Regions from separate parts of the Streptomyces sp. NBC_01689 genome, predicted to be linked through region 3. Evidence: riboswitches for the same ligand, from Rfam matches in the RefSeq annotation. Region 3 holds a riboswitch; each other region holds the start of a gene.
The links. Region 3 has a riboswitch for cobalamin ahead of OG776_RS36420 ((2Fe-2S) ferredoxin domain-containing protein). Riboswitches for the same ligand answer to the same signal wherever they lie in the genome.

Region 1: it holds a riboswitch for cobalamin, as region 3 does, so the genes downstream of both, OG776_RS31210 (cobalamin biosynthesis protein) here and OG776_RS36420 ((2Fe-2S) ferredoxin domain-containing protein) in region 3, are expected to answer to the same signal.
Region 2: it holds a riboswitch for cobalamin, as region 3 does, so the genes downstream of both, OG776_RS03115 (CbtB domain-containing protein) here and OG776_RS36420 ((2Fe-2S) ferredoxin domain-containing protein) in region 3, are expected to answer to the same signal.

The regions. Positions count from the first base shown of each region.
Region 1 covers NZ_CP109592.1:7,304,413-7,309,735, reverse strand. The annotation lists gene OG776_RS31230 (class II aldolase/adducin family protein) at 21-749, opposite strand; gene OG776_RS31225 (lysozyme) at 921-1,709, shown strand; gene OG776_RS31220 (inorganic phosphate transporter) at 1,888-3,129, shown strand; gene OG776_RS31215 (hypothetical protein) at 3,142-3,366, shown strand; cobalamin riboswitch at 3,555-3,695, shown strand; gene OG776_RS31210 (cobalamin biosynthesis protein) at 3,803-4,774, shown strand; gene OG776_RS31205 (cobyric acid synthase) at 4,771-5,323, shown strand, end outside.
Region 2 covers NZ_CP109592.1:779,578-784,900, forward strand. The annotation lists gene chvE (multiple monosaccharide ABC transporter substrate-binding protein) at 1-213, opposite strand, end outside; one part of gene OG776_RS03105 (IS5 family transposase) at 1,696-2,074, shown strand; one part of gene OG776_RS03105 (IS5 family transposase) at 2,074-2,531, shown strand; gene OG776_RS03110 (CbtA family protein) at 3,186-3,941, opposite strand; gene OG776_RS03115 (CbtB domain-containing protein) at 3,961-4,176, opposite strand; cobalamin riboswitch at 4,212-4,357, opposite strand; gene OG776_RS03120 (enoyl-CoA hydratase/isomerase family protein) at 4,636-5,323, opposite strand, start outside.
Region 3 covers NZ_CP109592.1:8,480,051-8,485,373, reverse strand. The annotation lists gene OG776_RS36425 (glycosyl hydrolase family 28-related protein) at 1-1,085, opposite strand, end outside; gene OG776_RS36420 ((2Fe-2S) ferredoxin domain-containing protein) at 1,725-2,087, opposite strand; cobalamin riboswitch at 2,298-2,486, opposite strand; gene OG776_RS36415 (helix-turn-helix transcriptional regulator) at 2,791-3,183, shown strand; gene OG776_RS36410 (VOC family protein) at 3,203-3,835, opposite strand; gene OG776_RS36405 (GNAT family N-acetyltransferase) at 3,936-4,562, opposite strand; gene OG776_RS36400 (CHRD domain-containing protein) at 4,870-5,323, shown strand, end outside.

The sequences.
Region 1 (5,323 bases), 1.2 Mb from region 3:
GGCGCGGCGCCGTGGTCGGGTCAGGGGGCGCGGACGCCGTCCGTGTCCGGGCCGGGCTGGCCGTACCCCCGCAGCCGCTCCCCCGCCTGCGCCAGCTGCGCCCGCGTCAGAAGCGTCGGCGACAGTCCCGGTACGGACGAGGCCAGGAGCCAGACGCGGGACATCCACTCCAGCTGGGCGGTGCGGTCGTACGCCTGGTCCAGGGAGGCTCCGTGGGCGAGGGTGCCGTGGTTCTGGAGGAGACAGGCCGTACGTCCGGCCAGCGCCCGCAGCATGTTCTCGGCCAGCTCGGGAGTCCCATAGGTCGCATAAGGGGCGACTCGGACAGGGCCACCGAGAGCGCCCGCCATGTAGTGGATCAGCGGGAGTTCGGTCACGAGCGTCGACACCGCCGTCGCGTGCGCGGCGTGGGTGTGGACGACGGCGCGCGCGTCGGTGGCGCGGTAGACCGCCAGATGCATCGGCAGTTCACTGGTCGGACAGAGGGAACCGAGGGTCTGCCGGCCGTCGAGGTCCACCCCGACGACGTCGCCCGGCGCGAGCCGGCCGTAGGGCACACCGGTCGGCGTGACCAGGACCGTGTCGCCGACCCGCACCGAGACGTTGCCCGAGGTTCCGACGACCAGGCCGTCGGCGACCGTCCGGCGGGCCGTCGCGACGAGTTCGTCCCACGCGTCCACCACCTCCGGAGTCCGCGCGCCGTGCGCACCCACTTCCGCGTCCCGCCCGCCCCGCCGTCGCTCCGTCATGACCGCGATCCTGTCAGGGCGGACGCCGACCGGGTGGCGGGCCAGGGCGCTTCAGGAGTGAAAGACGTAAGCCCATAAGGGTTTATATATGGACAGATCAGCATTTTAAAGTGATGGGTCGGCGACCGGCGTGCATTGAATGATCCTCCACTGACCCCTGGGGGATCCACCGTGCAGAACGCCGTTCCGGGGGGCCGCCCGGCCCGCGGCCGCGGGCCGCTCCGCCGCCGCGCCCACACCCTCACCCTCGCCCTCGCCGCCGCCTCCGCCCTGACGACACTCGCCTTCACCGCACCGGCGCTGACCGGCGCGCCCGCCGAGGCGGCCGACGCACCGAGGGGCCACGACGTCTCCTCGCACCAGAAGAACGTCGACTGGCAGAGCGTCAGGGAGAGGGGCGCCCGGTTCGTCTACGTGAAGGCCACCGAGTCCCACACCTATCGCAACCCCTACTTCGACCAGCAGTACAACGGGGCGCTCGACGCGGGACTCCTCCGCGGCGCCTACCATTTCGCAATTCCGAACAAATCGTCCGGAACCACCCAAGCCGCGTACTTCATGCGCAACGGAGGCGACTGGCAGCCCGACGGCCGGACACTGCCACCCGCGCTCGACATCGAGTACAACCCGTACAGCAGGCACAAGTGTTACGGCATGGGCAAGACCCGGCTGGTGCGCTGGATCCAGGACTTCAGCGACGAGGTGGAGCGGTACACGGGCCGACGCCCGGTGATCTACACGACCGCGCACTGGTGGACCACGTGCACCGGGGACAGCCGCGCCTTCGCCGCGGACCACGCGCTCTGGCTGGCCCGCTACGACTCGTCGGACATCGGCGTGCTGCCGGGCGGCTGGTCGGCGTGGACGTTCTGGCAGTACGACAACCACGGCGCCCTGCCGGGTGACCAGAATCTCTTCAACGGGTCCACGAGCCGGCTGAAGAGGCTCGCGAAGGGCTAGCGGAGCCCGCTATTCCGCCTTCGTTCGAACCAAGGGTCCCGACCCTCACCTCCCCCGGAGGCAAACGGAGGGCGGATCCGCGGTTGGATACACCCCTAAGCCCGCCTCAGTTCATCTTCCGTTCACTCAGGTTGCCTACGGTCCACGTGCCACTGACGTCAAACAGAAGCCTGGGTAAATGGAACACATCACGCTCCTCCTCGGAATCGTGATCGTCACCGCTCTCGTGTTCGATTTCACGAACGGTTTCCACGACACTGCCAACGCGATGGCGACGACCATCTCGACCGGCGCTCTGAAGCCCAAGACGGCGGTGGCCATGTCCGCCGTGCTGAACCTCGTCGGTGCGTTCCTCTCCGTGGAGGTCGCCAAGACGATCTCCGGTGGACTCATCAACGAAGAGGGCATCCGCACCGAAGTGATCTTCGCGGCGCTCGTCGGCGCCATCCTCTGGAATCTGCTGACCTGGCTCCTGGGTCTGCCCTCCAGCTCCTCCCACGCCCTGTTCGGCGGCCTGATAGGCGCCGCGGTCATGTCCGCCGGCTGGTCGTCGGTGAACGGCTCGACCGTCGTCACCAAGGTCCTGATCCCCGCGGTCGCCGCGCCCGTCGTGGCCGGACTCGCCGCGATGCTGGCCACCCGGCTGACCTACCGGATCGGCGGCCGCGCCGACCAGCGGGCCACCGCCAAGGGGTACCGCGCCGGCCAGATCGCCTCCGCCGGTCTGGTCTCGCTGGCGCACGGCACGAACGACGCGCAGAAGACGATGGGCATCATCACCCTCGCCCTGGTCACCGGCGGCGTGATCGCCCCCGGCTCGAACCCTCCCACCTGGGTCATCGTCTCGGCCGGTACCGCCATCGCGCTCGGCACCTACCTGGGCGGCTGGCGCATCATCCGCACGATGGGCAAGGGGCTGACCGACCTCGCGCCGCAGCAGGGCTTCGCCGCCCAGACCAGCGCCGCGACGGCCATCCTGGCCTCCTCCCACATCGGCTTCTCCCTCTCCACCACCCAGGTCTGCTCGGGTGCCGTGATGGGCTCGGGTCTCGGCCGCAAGGGCGGGGTCGTCCGCTGGTCGACCGCGACCCGGATGTTCGTCGCCTGGGGCCTGACCCTGCCGGCCGCCGGACTGGCCGGTGCCGCGGCCGAGTTCCTGACCAAGCAGGGCACCTGGGGCATCGTCCTCACCGGCGCGCTCCTGGTCGCCGGCGCCGGCGTCATCTGGACGCTGTCCCGCCGCCAGCCGGTCACCGTCGACAACGTCAACGAGGCCACCGAGCCGGCCGGCGTCGTCACCACCGCGATGGCCGCGGTCACCCCGCCGCCCGCGGGCCCCGTCACCGGAGACCTGTCCGGTGATCTGAAGACCACCATCCCGGCCCCGGACGCGGAGCCCACCCGCCCGGCCACGGTGTAAGGACAGAACCCCATGAACATCGACTGGGCAGCCCTCGCCTCCGTCTTCGGAGTCAGCCTCGTGGTCACCGTGGCCCTCGTCGGCCTCTTCACCCTCGGCATCGTCGGCCTCACCAAGCGTGAGTCCGCGCCCGCCCGGGGCGGTTCGGCCGCTCTCGCGGTCACCGGCGCGTACGTGTGCTTCGCCGCGTGCGCCGCGGCGGTGGCCTACGGGATCTATCTCATCGTCGGCAAGTGACCGGGCGCCGGTGACGGCGCGCCGGTAAACAGCCCGAAACGGGCGGCACTTCACCTGGGGTGCGGGACGGAGCGACGTCCCGCACCCCACGTGTACGCCCTCCCGCACCCCGTGCGCACGTCCTCCCCCGCCCCGCGCCGTGTGGGCCTTCGCACACTCTCCCCTCGCAGGTCAACGGCAAGTTGACGGGTCCCGCGACCCGTGGTGGACTGCCGGGGCCAAGTACGGCGACAGAAGAGGAAGCCGGTGAGAATCCGGCGCGGTCCCGCCACTGTGACCGGGGAGAGAACTCCCCGGGAGCCAGGAACTCTCAGCGCCGGTCTCGTCGAACCAGGGCGTGGACACCCTGAGTGAGGACATATCGCCATGCGCGGCTGCCCGTTGCCGGTATTGCTGAGTACGAGGGTCACGCTCCACCGCACGGCCGGCTGACCCCGTGCGTGCCGATCGCGTCTTCGCGTACGGCGCCGGCGCGGGCCTCCTCGGCGACCTGCTGCTCGGCGATCCCCGCCGGGGCCATCCGGTCGCCGTGTTCGGACGGACCGCGGGAGCCGTGGAGCGGTTGCTGTGGCGCGACCACCGCGGGTGGGGAGCGCTGCACACCACCGTCTGCGCCGGAGGCGCCGGAGTCCTCGCCGCGCTCGCGAGCCGTGGCGTACGCCGTTCCCCCGCCGCTTCCATCGCCCTGACGGCCGCCGCCACTTGGGCCGTCGTCGGGGGCACCTCCCTCGGGCGCGAGGCACGGGCGATCGGTGCCGCGCTCGGCGCCGGCGACGTCGAGGCCGCCCGCGCCCGGCTGCCGCACCTGTGCGGACGCGACCCGCAGGCACTGGACCGCGACGGCATCGCGCGGGCGGTCGTCGAGTCCGTCGCCGAGAACACCTCCGACGCCGTGGTGGGCGCCCTGGTGTGGGGCGCCGTCGGCGGGGTGCCCGGACTGGTCGCGTTCCGTGCCGTCAACACGCTGGACGCCATGGTGGGGCACAGATCCGCCAGATACCTGCGCTACGGCTGGGCCTCCGCGCGCCTCGACGACGTCGCCGGCTGGCCGGGCGCGCGGCTGACCGCGGCGCTCGCCACGGTCGCCGGCGGCGACCCGCGCGGGGCGGCACGCGCCTGGCGCGCCGACGCCCGCCGGCACCCGAGCCCCAACGCCGGTCCGGTGGAAGCCTCGTTCGCGGGCTCCCTCGGGGTGCGGCTCGGCGGGACCCTCTCGTACGCGGGCCGGGTCGAGCACCGGCCCGTCCTCAACGGCGGCGGGCGTCCCGTGCACGTCGCCGACATCGAACGTGCCGTACGGCTCTCGCGGCGCGTCGGCTGGCTCGCCCTCGGCGTGAGTGCCGCGGGGCGACTGCTGGCCGGGCGCGTGCGCGCCGGCGGACCTCTCCCGAAGGGGCGTACGACATGAGCGGCGGTCTTCTCGTCGCCGGCACCACCTCGGACGCCGGCAAGAGCGTCGTGACGGCGGGGATCTGCCGGTGGCTGGTGCGGCAGGGCGTCAAGGTCGCGCCCTTCAAGGCGCAGAACATGTCCCTGAACTCCTTCGTGACCCGCGGGGGTGCGGAGATCGGGCGCGCGCAGGCCATGCAGGCGCAGGCCGCCCGGGTGGAACCGACCGCGCTCATGAATCCCGTGCTGCTCAAGCCGGGCAGCGACCGCAGCAGTCAGGTCGTGCTGATGGGCAGACCGGTGGGCGAGATGACCGCCCGCGGCTACCACGGCGGCCGCCAACAACAGCTCCTGGGCACCGTGCTGGACTGCCTCGCCGAGTTGCGGGGCACGTATGACGCGGTGATCTGTGAGGGGGCCGGCAGTCCTGCCGAGATCAATCTGCGGCGGACCGACATCGTGAACATGGGGATCGCCCGCAACGCGGGGCTGCCGGTGCTCGTCGTCGGTGACATCGACCGCGGCGGTGTGTTCGCCTCGTTCTTCGGGACAGTCGCGCTGTTGTCCC
Region 2 (5,323 bases), 7.7 Mb from region 3:
GTAGACCAGCTTCGTCTTGTACCCCTTGGCCTGAAGGTCCTTGACGACGTTCTTGCCGTCGGCGATCCAGCGCTCGGAGGCCTGGGTGGGCATCGCGATGCCGATGGTGCCGCCCTCCGGGCTGTCCTCGCTGTCCTTGCCACAGGCGGACAGGGTGAGAGCGACGGAGACGGTTCCGGCGAGGGCGGCGAGGCCGGCTCTTCGGTTGCGCATGATGATCGATCCTTGTTCTTCTCGTCGTTGAGGAGATGACGGCATATCAGGTGACTGCGGAAAGGTATGAGGCCGGACGGAGGCGACCGCCACCGACGGGTTCCGAGCGCGACCCTCGGAACGGACGGAGGGAGATCCGTGGAGGCGGACACGGGCCGAACCTCACATGGAGCGGCATACACCGCGGTACGTCGGCTCGGCGGCCTCGCGGTTCGGCCCACGGCCGCCGAGGGCGCCACAACCCTTGGTTCATCACCACGGGCGTGGACTACCGGGGATTCCCCGCGAGATGACCGGTGGCCGGGTCGCTCGGCTTGAACGGGATTGGTGCTCAGAAGCCTCCGTGTCTCGCAGATTGCCGCTCGGTGCGCCGACGGCGCCCGGCACCGCCGGAGGCCTCGGCCCCGACGATCCCCCTACCGGCGTGCACCTCGGCGCATGTCGGCCCGCGCCACGGCACACCCCAGCCAGACGTGCGCCAACTTCATTGATGCGCAGGCCTGTTGCCCTTCACCGTTCGAAATATCGCCACGCATTCGGAACGTTGGCGTGACACTAGGTAGCGAGGATGCGGAGTGTCAACGGGGCAAACAGGTAACGATCCCGGTAAGGCTGTGGAGATCACCTTTGACCTCGGGCGGAACCTTTGTGGTGACGCCGGCCGGGCCCCCTCCCGGCAGGAGTAGCGGAATTCGGCGGGCGTCCGGCCCGGCCCGGCCGCGTGGCACGACACCTCCGCGGCCGCCGCTCCACCGCCGACGGGGTGACGCCGCCTCCTCGGCGGGCGCGTTCGCGCGATCATCCGCTTCGTTGTCCGGAAGACACGCGGCGGACGCTATGATCCGTGATCACGCGAACACGATCCGCGTCGGACATCGGTACGGCGCGCCGCTCCGGCCTGCGCGCTGCGCGCCGCGTCGCCGCCTGATCCTGGGGAGGGAGCATCCGTGCGACAGGTGACGACCGGCGACATCACCGGCGGTGCGGGCACCCGCCCGACCGCTCGACGACGATTCCCGAGCCGCCCGCCCCTCGGCCCACCGGGCGACATCCCCGGCCCACAGGCCGAGTTCGGCTGTCGGCACATCGACTGTGTCCGTGGCGTGTGCTCACGGCACGCGACAGGCCACCGGGTACAGGCGGCCGAACGGACCCCCGTTCTCGTCGCTCCTCGAACGGCAGCCGGGAGGAGGCGCGGCACAAGGCGGCCAGTCGGCGGCGTCCCACACCGGACCGACGCCGGCTGCCCCCGTCGGCCGGTCTTTCGGCCACCGCACGGACTGCCTGCCGCCGTACCGAGCCCCACTGCCGACATCCACACGGATCGCCGCACAGCTGCGCCGAGGTGCCGTCGCGGAACCGCTGTCCCTCCACCGTGTCGCCGCTCGGGGCCCGGCGGTTCCCGCCCCCGTGTCGACCGGGGTGCCGCATCCGCGTAAGAGGCCCTAACAGAAGCTGTTGATCATGTGACTTTCGGTTGGGATGGTCGTTGGTCTGGTCGTGGGAAAGCGTCAGTCGCGACCGTGGATCGTGTCGGATGAACTGTGGTCGCTCATCGAACCGTTGTTGCCCGTGCCGGCACCGAAGCTGGCGGAGGGCAGACCGCGTGTGCCGGACCGGCAGGCCCTGTGCGGGATCCTGTTCGTCCTGCACACCGGGATCCAATGGGAGTACCTGCCGCAGGAGTTGGGCTTCGGCTCGGGCATGACCTGCTGGCGGCGTCTGGCCGCCTGGAACGAGGCCGGAGTCTGGGACGCGCTGCATCTTGTGCTGCTGAAGAAGCTGCGGTCGAAGGACAAGCTGGACTGGTCGCGGGCGGTGATCGACTCCTCCCATGTCAGGGCAGCCCGACGCGGCCCAAAAGCGGACCCAGCCCGGTCGACCGCGCACGACCAGGCAGCAAGCACCACGTCCTGACCGACGCCCAAGGCATCCCCCTCGCCGTGTCGCTGACCGGCGGAAACCGCAACGACGTCACGCAGTTGCTCCCGTTGGTGGACAAGGTTCCGGCCGTGGCCGGACGCGTCGGCCGGCCCAGACGCCGCCCCGACGCACTACTCGCCGACCGCGGCTACGACCACGACAAGTACCGCCGCCTGCTATGGGACCGCGGCATTCGCCCGGTCATCGCCGAACGAGGTGTGGAACACGGCTCCGGCCTGGGCGTTTTCCGCTGGGTCGTCGAGAGGACCATCGCCTGGCTGCACGGCTTCCGCCGCCTACGCGTCCGCTGGGAACGACGAGACGACATCCACGAAGCCTTCCTCGGCCTCGCCACCTGCCTCATCACCCACCGCCACGTCCAACGCCTTTGTTAGGACCTCTAAGTCGTCGTCTCCGACCGACGGCCGTGTCGCCGCCCGCAGACCCGACCTGACGAGGACGGCGGGCTCTGGTCGCCAAGACCCTCGTGGACAGTGGTGCGACCCAACTGCCCACGGGCTCAGGTTTGTTCGTCGACGTCCGTCGTCCCGAGCAGTCGCTCGTCACCACAGGAGCCGAACAGGAGCCCACAGGAACGGCCCGTCGAGCAGGCACACGCGTCCGAGGCGGTTCGGCGGGTGCGCCACGTCCCCGCTGCCCCCCGCACTCCACACCGCGTGACGACGCGCCGCTGCCGCCCGGCGTCGGCACGATCGAGCCGTGACGATGGTGCGACCGCCGCAAAGGGCGGGTTCGCGCTCCGCACCACGACCCGCTGGTGAGGTGTGAGAACCGCCGCGGACGCCGTCCGGGGGACCAACAGGCCCCGCCCCGGCACCTCATGGACCGGGGCCCACTGGGACCCGTGAGCCGGTCACGGGTCGTCCGCTGTCGCGAGTGCCCACCCATCCGCACCCTCTCGCCGGACTGCGCGGAGACGCTCGGCAACAACGCCGGAGGGCCCCCGGACGGTACCGGGGGCCCTCCGCGCGGGGTCGTCCGCCGATGCCTCGGCGGTCCTCCCGGTGCGTCGACTCGGGTCGAAGGTGTCAGTGCGGTACGGGAGTTGCCCCCGCCGGAACGGCCGCCGGCCGCGGGACCAGCAGACGCTGCGCCAACTCGCCGAAGACCAGGCCGAATCCGGTCCACAGCGTGATCTGGATGGCGAGAGCCGAGGTACGGAACCGCCACAGCAGGGTGGCCGGGAAGTCCTTCGGCACCTCGTTGATGACCGGAAGGACCGCGAAGGCGATCCCGATCACGAGCGCGAAGAAGACGACCGCGGCGACGGTCGCGTGCCAGTTGCCCCATCGGGGTGCGAGTCGCTTGCCGAGGATCACCGCGGCGATCGCGAGCAGGACACTGAGCACCATCATCAGGAAGTACAGCGTCGTGCGCTTGCCGATGGTGTCGGGGTCGCCGACGGACGGCGGATTGGCCGGGTACTTCAGGAACGGCACGACGTACACGGCGACGAGCGCGCAGCCGGACAGCAGCAGCGCCGTCGCGCGCGGGCTGAAACGGCCCACGCGGCCGAGCGCGAAGCAGTACGCGAGGGCGGCGATGCCACCGAAGGCGACCCCGTAGATCAGCACACCGGTGGCGAGACCACCGGTGGACTGCAGGCTACGGCTGACGATCTCGACCTCGTGGCCGTGTGCCGGGGCATGGGCCTCTTCGAATCCGATGGCGTCGTCGACGCTGGGCTCACCCAGGAAGTAGGCGACGACGAGGGCCAGCACACCGGCGGCGAGGCCGGCGAGCATGCCCCGCACCAGAAGGTTTCTGACGGTTGCGGAGTTCATGGGTGCGCGGTGTCCCTCGTCAGTGGCAGGGGAAGCCGAGAAGGTGGCGGGCGTCGTGCACCCACTCGTGAACGTCCTCGCCGGAGACGACGGCGGTGGCGCCCTGTTCGGCGCCGACGAAGTAGAGCAGGACCAGCATCAGGATGCCGAAGAAGACCGCCCAGGGCACGATCGTGCCGATCGGCAGTTTGGCGGGGATCGGGGTGGCTGTCGGCGGAGCGACGGTCTGCGCCATGGCAGGACCTCCTCGGGAGTTCGCGTCCCATCTCGGTGGTGCACAGGACGACAGCTGCGGGTCTGACTTGAGAGATCCCCATGGAACGGGGACCTCGTTCACAGTGGCGCGACCGTGCCGGATTTCCACCGGCTTCCGCCATGCCGTCGTCGATATCGCACTGACCGTACCGCGTGCCGGGTTCACGGCCAAGACCGTCCCCTATGCCGTGATCTTCGTCTCGCCGGGCGGCGCGGACCGCCGTGACCTGTGGGTCAGCGGTCGGCGGAGCGGGCCGCCCGCCCCTCCGTCGCGGAGCTGAATGCCTGTCTCCGTCCGGTGGCCGTGAACTCCACGCCGGGGGTGCGCCGTTCGGGACGAGCCCCGTCGGCGTGGGGCGGCATGGTCACCCCACGCCGGTCGGCGGGACGGTCGGCGCGGAGCATGCCCTGCCCCGGTCTGTCGCACCCGGCGGCTCGGTCACCGAGGTGCCTCACCCGGGAAGTCGGCGCGGGAGAGGCCGAGTTCACGCGCGCCGATCGGCGCGAGGAAGCCGGCTACGTCCGCGTCGGTGACCTCGGCGAGCGTCGCCGGTGACCAGCGGGGGTCGCGGTCCTTGTCGATGAGCTGGGCGCGGACCCCCTCGACGAAGTCGGGCCGGGTGAGTGCCGCGCAGGAGACGCGGTACTCCTGGTCGAGCACCTTCTCCAGGGAACTGGCGCCGCGGGCCGCGCGCATCGCGGCGAGAGTGACCTTGAGCGCGGTGGGTGACCTGGTGAGCAGGGTCTCGGCCGCCTCCTTGGCCGCGCCGTCCCCGTGGTCCTGCAGGCGGGCGACGATCTCCTCGACGGTGTCGGCGGAGTAGCAGGCGTCGATCCAGTGCCGTGCCTCCGCGAGCACTCCGGCCGGCGCGGCCCCGGCGTGACGGTCCAGCACCTCCCGTACCGGCGCGTGCGCGAGCTCCTGGAGCAGCCGCGGCAGGGAGTCGGACGGCACGAAGTGGTCGGCCAGTCCGCACAGCAGGGCGTCACCCGCGCCGACCGCGTTTCCGGTCAGTGCCAGATGGGTGCCGAGTTCGCCGGGCGCGCGGGCGAGGAGAAAGGTGCCGCCCACGTCCGGAACGAAGCCGATGCCCGTCTCGGGCATCGCGATCCGGGAACGCTCGGTG
Region 3 (5,323 bases):
GCGTCCTTGCCGTAGAAACCGACACCGGTGTGGACGGAGCCGTCGGGGGCCGGGGTATCGAGGGTGACCTGGTGCCCCCTGACCACCGTGTACCAGCTGCCCGCTCCGACGATCGTCACGTCGTCCACGACGATGTGACGGTTCACCTGGTAGGTGCCCGGCGGCAGGTACACCTTGAGGTGCCGCTTCTTCGCGTAGGCGACCGCCCGGTCGAACGCGTCGCCCGCGTCGCGCCGGCCGGTGGGGTCGGCGCCGAACGCGAGGACGTTCGCCGCGCGCGCCTCGACGTGCGGCGCGCCGACGAGTTGGGTGTCGAGCAGGTCGATCACGGTCCAGGCGGCGGCGCCGCCCTTGGGCGCGGTGAGGCGGACGGTGTCCCCCGCCGCGTACCGCTTGCCGAGCAACAGCCGCTGCTCGTCGTAGAAGTGGCTGGGCCGGAACGGTTTGTCGACGGTGGGTGCCGGAGTGGTGGAGGCCGGCACGCAGCCGCACTCGGTGATCCACCAGTCCGGGTGCAGCAGGTCGGCCCGGGGGTCGTTGGTGAACGGGTACTGGTTGTAGAGCCACGAGTAGCGCGAGGTGAGCGTCATCGTGGAGCGGTGCCTGCCGTCGACGGAGACGTCCAGGGGCGCGGTGATGCCGCCGCCTTCGGGGGCGTCGGGGATGCTGTAGCGCACGGTCAGGGCGTTGGCGGCGCGCGGCAGCGTGAACTCGACGTACTGGCCCGGCTTCAGGCGTACGGCGGTCCGGCCGGAGGCTTCCGAGGGCAGGGTGTAGGCGGTGCGGTCGGGCCCTATGACGGTGCCGTCGGTCGCCGCGTTCTCCGCCTCCTGTTCGGCGAAGTCCACGGCCGCGCCGCGCCCCGCCACCAGCGCCGGGTCGAGCGCGGCCCGGGTGACCACCGGGGTTCCCCCGCCACCGCCGTGCCCGCCGGACCCGGGCGCCGCGAGCGCCGCCGGGACCGGTGCGGTGAGTGTGAGCACGAGTCCGGCGGCCGCCGCCGTCACCACCGTGGCGATCCTGGCCGGTCTCCGTGGCCGGCTGCGGACCCGCTCCGCCGCCGCGCGCGTGCTGTACCGCGACATCAGATTCTCGTTTCTCTCGGAACGGACGAACGAGGACGGATGGGGGGTGAGCACGGTCGAGCGGGGGTCGGGCGGAGCCGGGCCGACGGAGCGGGCGAGGACGCTGGGTCCGCTCTGCGGGCCGAAGGGGGAGGAGCGGACCGTGCCGGTGCGGTGACAGTAGGGCGTCCGCGGGCGCCCGGACAAGACACCGGACGCGTCTTTCCAACTTCCCGTAGGAATCCTGCGTTGTTTCATCGATTTCTTGCAGTACCCGAGCCACCGGGGACACTCTCGGAGGTCCATCGGGGACACTCACGGAGGAGGACACGCGCGGGACGACGATGCCTCGCCGCGCTCGCCACCGCCGCGCGCGGAGAAGGTTCTCCCACTGCCGGGCGGCGATGGCCTCGCGGATGCCCACCCGAGGTTCAGCGTGAACGGGCGGTGGCCGACGCCGTTCCACGACCTCTCGGCGGCAGCAGCGGCCCACCCTGGTCGGGCGCCACCTGCCACGGGCCGGAGGAGAACGACAGCCGCCCGTCATACGGGAGTTCGATGTCGAGCCAGTCGCGCGGAAGTGCGGCGCAGTCGACCTCCATCGCGAGGGCCCGTGCGCCGGTCGCCGGGCCGACCGGCGACCGGAACACCGCGGAGCGCTCAGGCGCCGCCGAACCGCGGCCGGGGCACGGGGCGTCGCCGGGGCGGGGTGAAGGTGTACAGATCGAGGATGTCCGGGCACGGCGCGATCCCGGGTCCGCCGGCCCGCACCCAGGTGTTGATGTCCTCCGTCGCGTCACGGTCGTTGACCAGTCCGAGCCAGACCGGCCGCCCACCGGCCGCGCGCCCGGCCGAGGAGGGCTGCACGACGATCACATTGGCCTGATCGCACACGTCCAGACAGGTCGAGACCCTTACGGGAGCGGCCTCCGCGAGGCGCGACGTCTGCGCGCCGTGGTCGACGCCGGTCACCTTGGGACTGCCGCAACAGCAGTCCCGGCACACGACGATCCGGCACGGCACGGAGCCGACCGCGGCCGCCTCCGTCGTCGCCCGGTCCGCTGCTCCCCGGTCGGCTGTTCTCCCGTCCGCGGGACGCCGGTCCGCGGGCCCTTCGTCCGCGGACCCCTCCTCCGTGGATCCCGGTCCGGCCGGGGTGCCGACCGTCTCGTCAACTGGCCCGGTGGGCATGCCGGATCGTCCTCCTGCCCGGGGAAGTCCGCCCCGGTCCGTCGTCGAGGAGGCGACCGCGTGAGTCTCTGGCTCTCGGTTCGCCGCTCACCCGGGCCTTCGCACCCGTGGGGGGGCGGTGGCCTGTCGGGGATCGGGTCGCCGATCACAGTGGCGGGACCGCGCCGGATTCACACCGGCTTCCTCGTTCCGCCGTCGCCTTGTCGCCGCCCATCATCGCATCAGGGCGAAGCCGTCTTGCGTGGGGGAACGCGCCTGGCCCGGAGCCGTCGAAGCCCTGGTCTCGGGCCGGCTCGGCGCACCCCTCGGGCCGCTCGCGAGCGGCCTCCGTCCGCCGGCCGTCGACGGGCGGCGGACAGCGGACGGCGGGCCGAGGGATCAGCACATCAAACGAGGCGGCCGCGGGGTCGTGACCTCCCCGGTCCGCGCGCTCCCCGCCCCTCCGCGGTGGTGCCGGTCAGGCGGCGGGCAGGTCGGTCGCGGCCGAGGATTCCTTCTGCGTCTCCCGTTCGGCCAGGCGCTCGGTCAGGGCGTCGTGCAGGAACCTGTAGGAGTCGCTTCCCAGGACCCATCGGCTCGGGGCGGGGAAGAGCCCGTACCCGGCGTTGTTCACGGCGACGTCGATCCGGCCCAGGGTTCCGCGAACACCTGTTCCACCACCCGGCGAACCGCGGCCGAACTCCGCGCGGCGGGGGGAACGACGCCGCGGACCGAACCCGGTGCCGTCGACCGGCTCACTCCGCAGGAGTTCCAGATCGCCACACTGATCTCACAGGGCCTGACCAATCCGCAGATCGCGGACCAGCTCTTCCTGAGCCCGCGCACGATCGACTATCACCTGCACAAGGTGTTCGCGAAGCTGCACCTCACCTCGCGCACCCAGCTCGTCCGCGACGGACTGCCACACCTGGCGGACCCCGCCTCCTGACCCGTGCCCCTCCGCCGGCTCAAGCGGTGGCCGGCAGAGGGACGTCGGCTTCCCATACGAACCCGTCCGGGTCGGTGAACGGGCCGGTGGCGCCCGCGAGGACGATCCGGTGCGATCCGGTGCCGTCGGCGGGGACACCCGCGTCCTTGGCGAGAGCGCTGCGCTTGTACAGGGCCGGCTTGACGGAACCCGGCCCGGCGACGAACTCCACGTACTTGCCGCCGAAGCTCTTCCCGACGGTGAGGCCCCGCTCCACGTAGAACCGCTTGGCGGCCTTGACGTCCTCGACGCCCAGCAGGAGGACGAGTTCGTCGAAGGCGCGGGTGACCGGGCCCGTGTCCTTCTTCGCCGACGTCGCGATCTTCCAGATCGTGCCGTCCGGGGCCTGGACGACGCCGCCGTAGCCCCACAGCGACTTCGCGGTGGGCTTCAGGGCGGTGGCGCCCGCTTCCAGGGCCGCGTCGACCAGGGCGTCGACGTTGCCCGGCTGGGACACCACCAGGGACAGGGTGAACCCGCGGAACCCCGTCGTGGGTGACTGCGAGTCACGCAGGCGCACCTGCGACGGCTCCAGTCCGAAGGCGGTGGAGTAGAAGCGGGCGGCGGCCGTGGTGTCGGCCACCTCGAGGGTCACGGAATCGATGGACTTCATGACCTCGACGGTAGGGGCCGCCGGGCCACCGGCGCTTCTCGAAAACTGCCCGGTCCTGGATCCGGCCGTTCGGGCCCGCTCTCTCCCCCGCCGCCGGTGGTCAGCCGTGCCGGCGGAGGTCCAGCATGAAGAAGACCTTGTCGTAGCGGTGTTCACCGACCGCGACGAAGCGGGGCAGACGGCCGTATTCGGTGAAGCCCAGCGAACGGTAGAGGTGCAGGGCTCCGGTGTTGTCGCCGCGGGCGTCCAGGGTGAGGACCTCGATGCCCGCCGCCCGGGCGTCGGCGACGAGCGCGGTGGTCAGTGCCCGGCCCACGCCCCGGCCGTGGGCGGCTGCGTCCACCGCGATCTTCTCCAGGTCGGCGTGCGGCCGGTGGGTCGGCCGGGCGTAGCGGAGCCAGTACCCCAGCCCGACGAGCCGGCGGCCGAGGTACGCGGCTCGCAGGGCGGCGTCCCCGTTCCGCGCCGCGGTCATGACGTGTCCCAGCAGCTCCGCCACCTCGTCCGGCGACGGCGGTTCGACCCAGCCCAGCGCGGCACCTCCGGCGACCAGGTCCGCCAGGATCCGGTGGGCCGACTCCGCGAACCCGGCCGCGCGTTCCGGATCGGCGGCCAGTTCCCTGGCGTCCCGGATGACGGGCTCGGTGTGCGCACCGCCGGTTTGCTCACCGCCGGTGTGCTCATCGCCGTCGCCGGTGTGCTCACCGCTTGTCAGGGCCGCGTCCATGGCGAAAGCCTAACCAGTCCGACGTCCGGCCCCGATCCCGCGCTCGACCGGAGCGCACGGTCCACGTCCGTCGCCCGCCCCCGCGTTCCCGGCCGGGCGGGCAGGCGGGCCGTCCGTCCTCGTGGCGTGGCTGTCCGGGCACGGGAACCCGGGCGGATGTCAAGATCGTGTCCGCAGTGATCCCGTCTCTTCTCAGGCCTGTCTCAGGACTGTCATCGGCTGAGGAAGCGGCGCGGGTGCCCCGTGATGAAGGGAGAACGACCGCGGATCCTCCGCGGATCGGCTATCACGGGGAGAACGACCCAGCATGTTGAAGCGTTTCGCCACCATCGCGATGACCGCCGTCACCGGCACCCTGCTGCTGACCGCCTGCAACGGCGAGGACGGCGCCGCCGACGCGAACGTCGGCCACCCCGCCGCGGGTTCGGCCCAGCACTCGGGTGCGGCACAGGCCGCGGGTGTCATCGGCCGCTACTCCAAGGACACTCCGGGGGCGAGGTACTTCACCTCGGTCCTGACGGGTGACAACGAGGTGCCGGTGAAGGGCAAGCCGGCCGTGGGTGACAAGGACGGCACCGCGCTGGCCCTCATGCGCATCCAGGGCGACGAGGTCTCCTTCGCCTTCGCCTGGACCGGCACCGCGACCCCGACCATGGCCCACCTCCACCAGGGAGCACGCGGTACCAACGGAGACATCAAGATCCCGTTCTTCATGGAGAAGCTCAAGGACGGCGGCCCGTTCGTGTTCGGCAGCGTGAAGA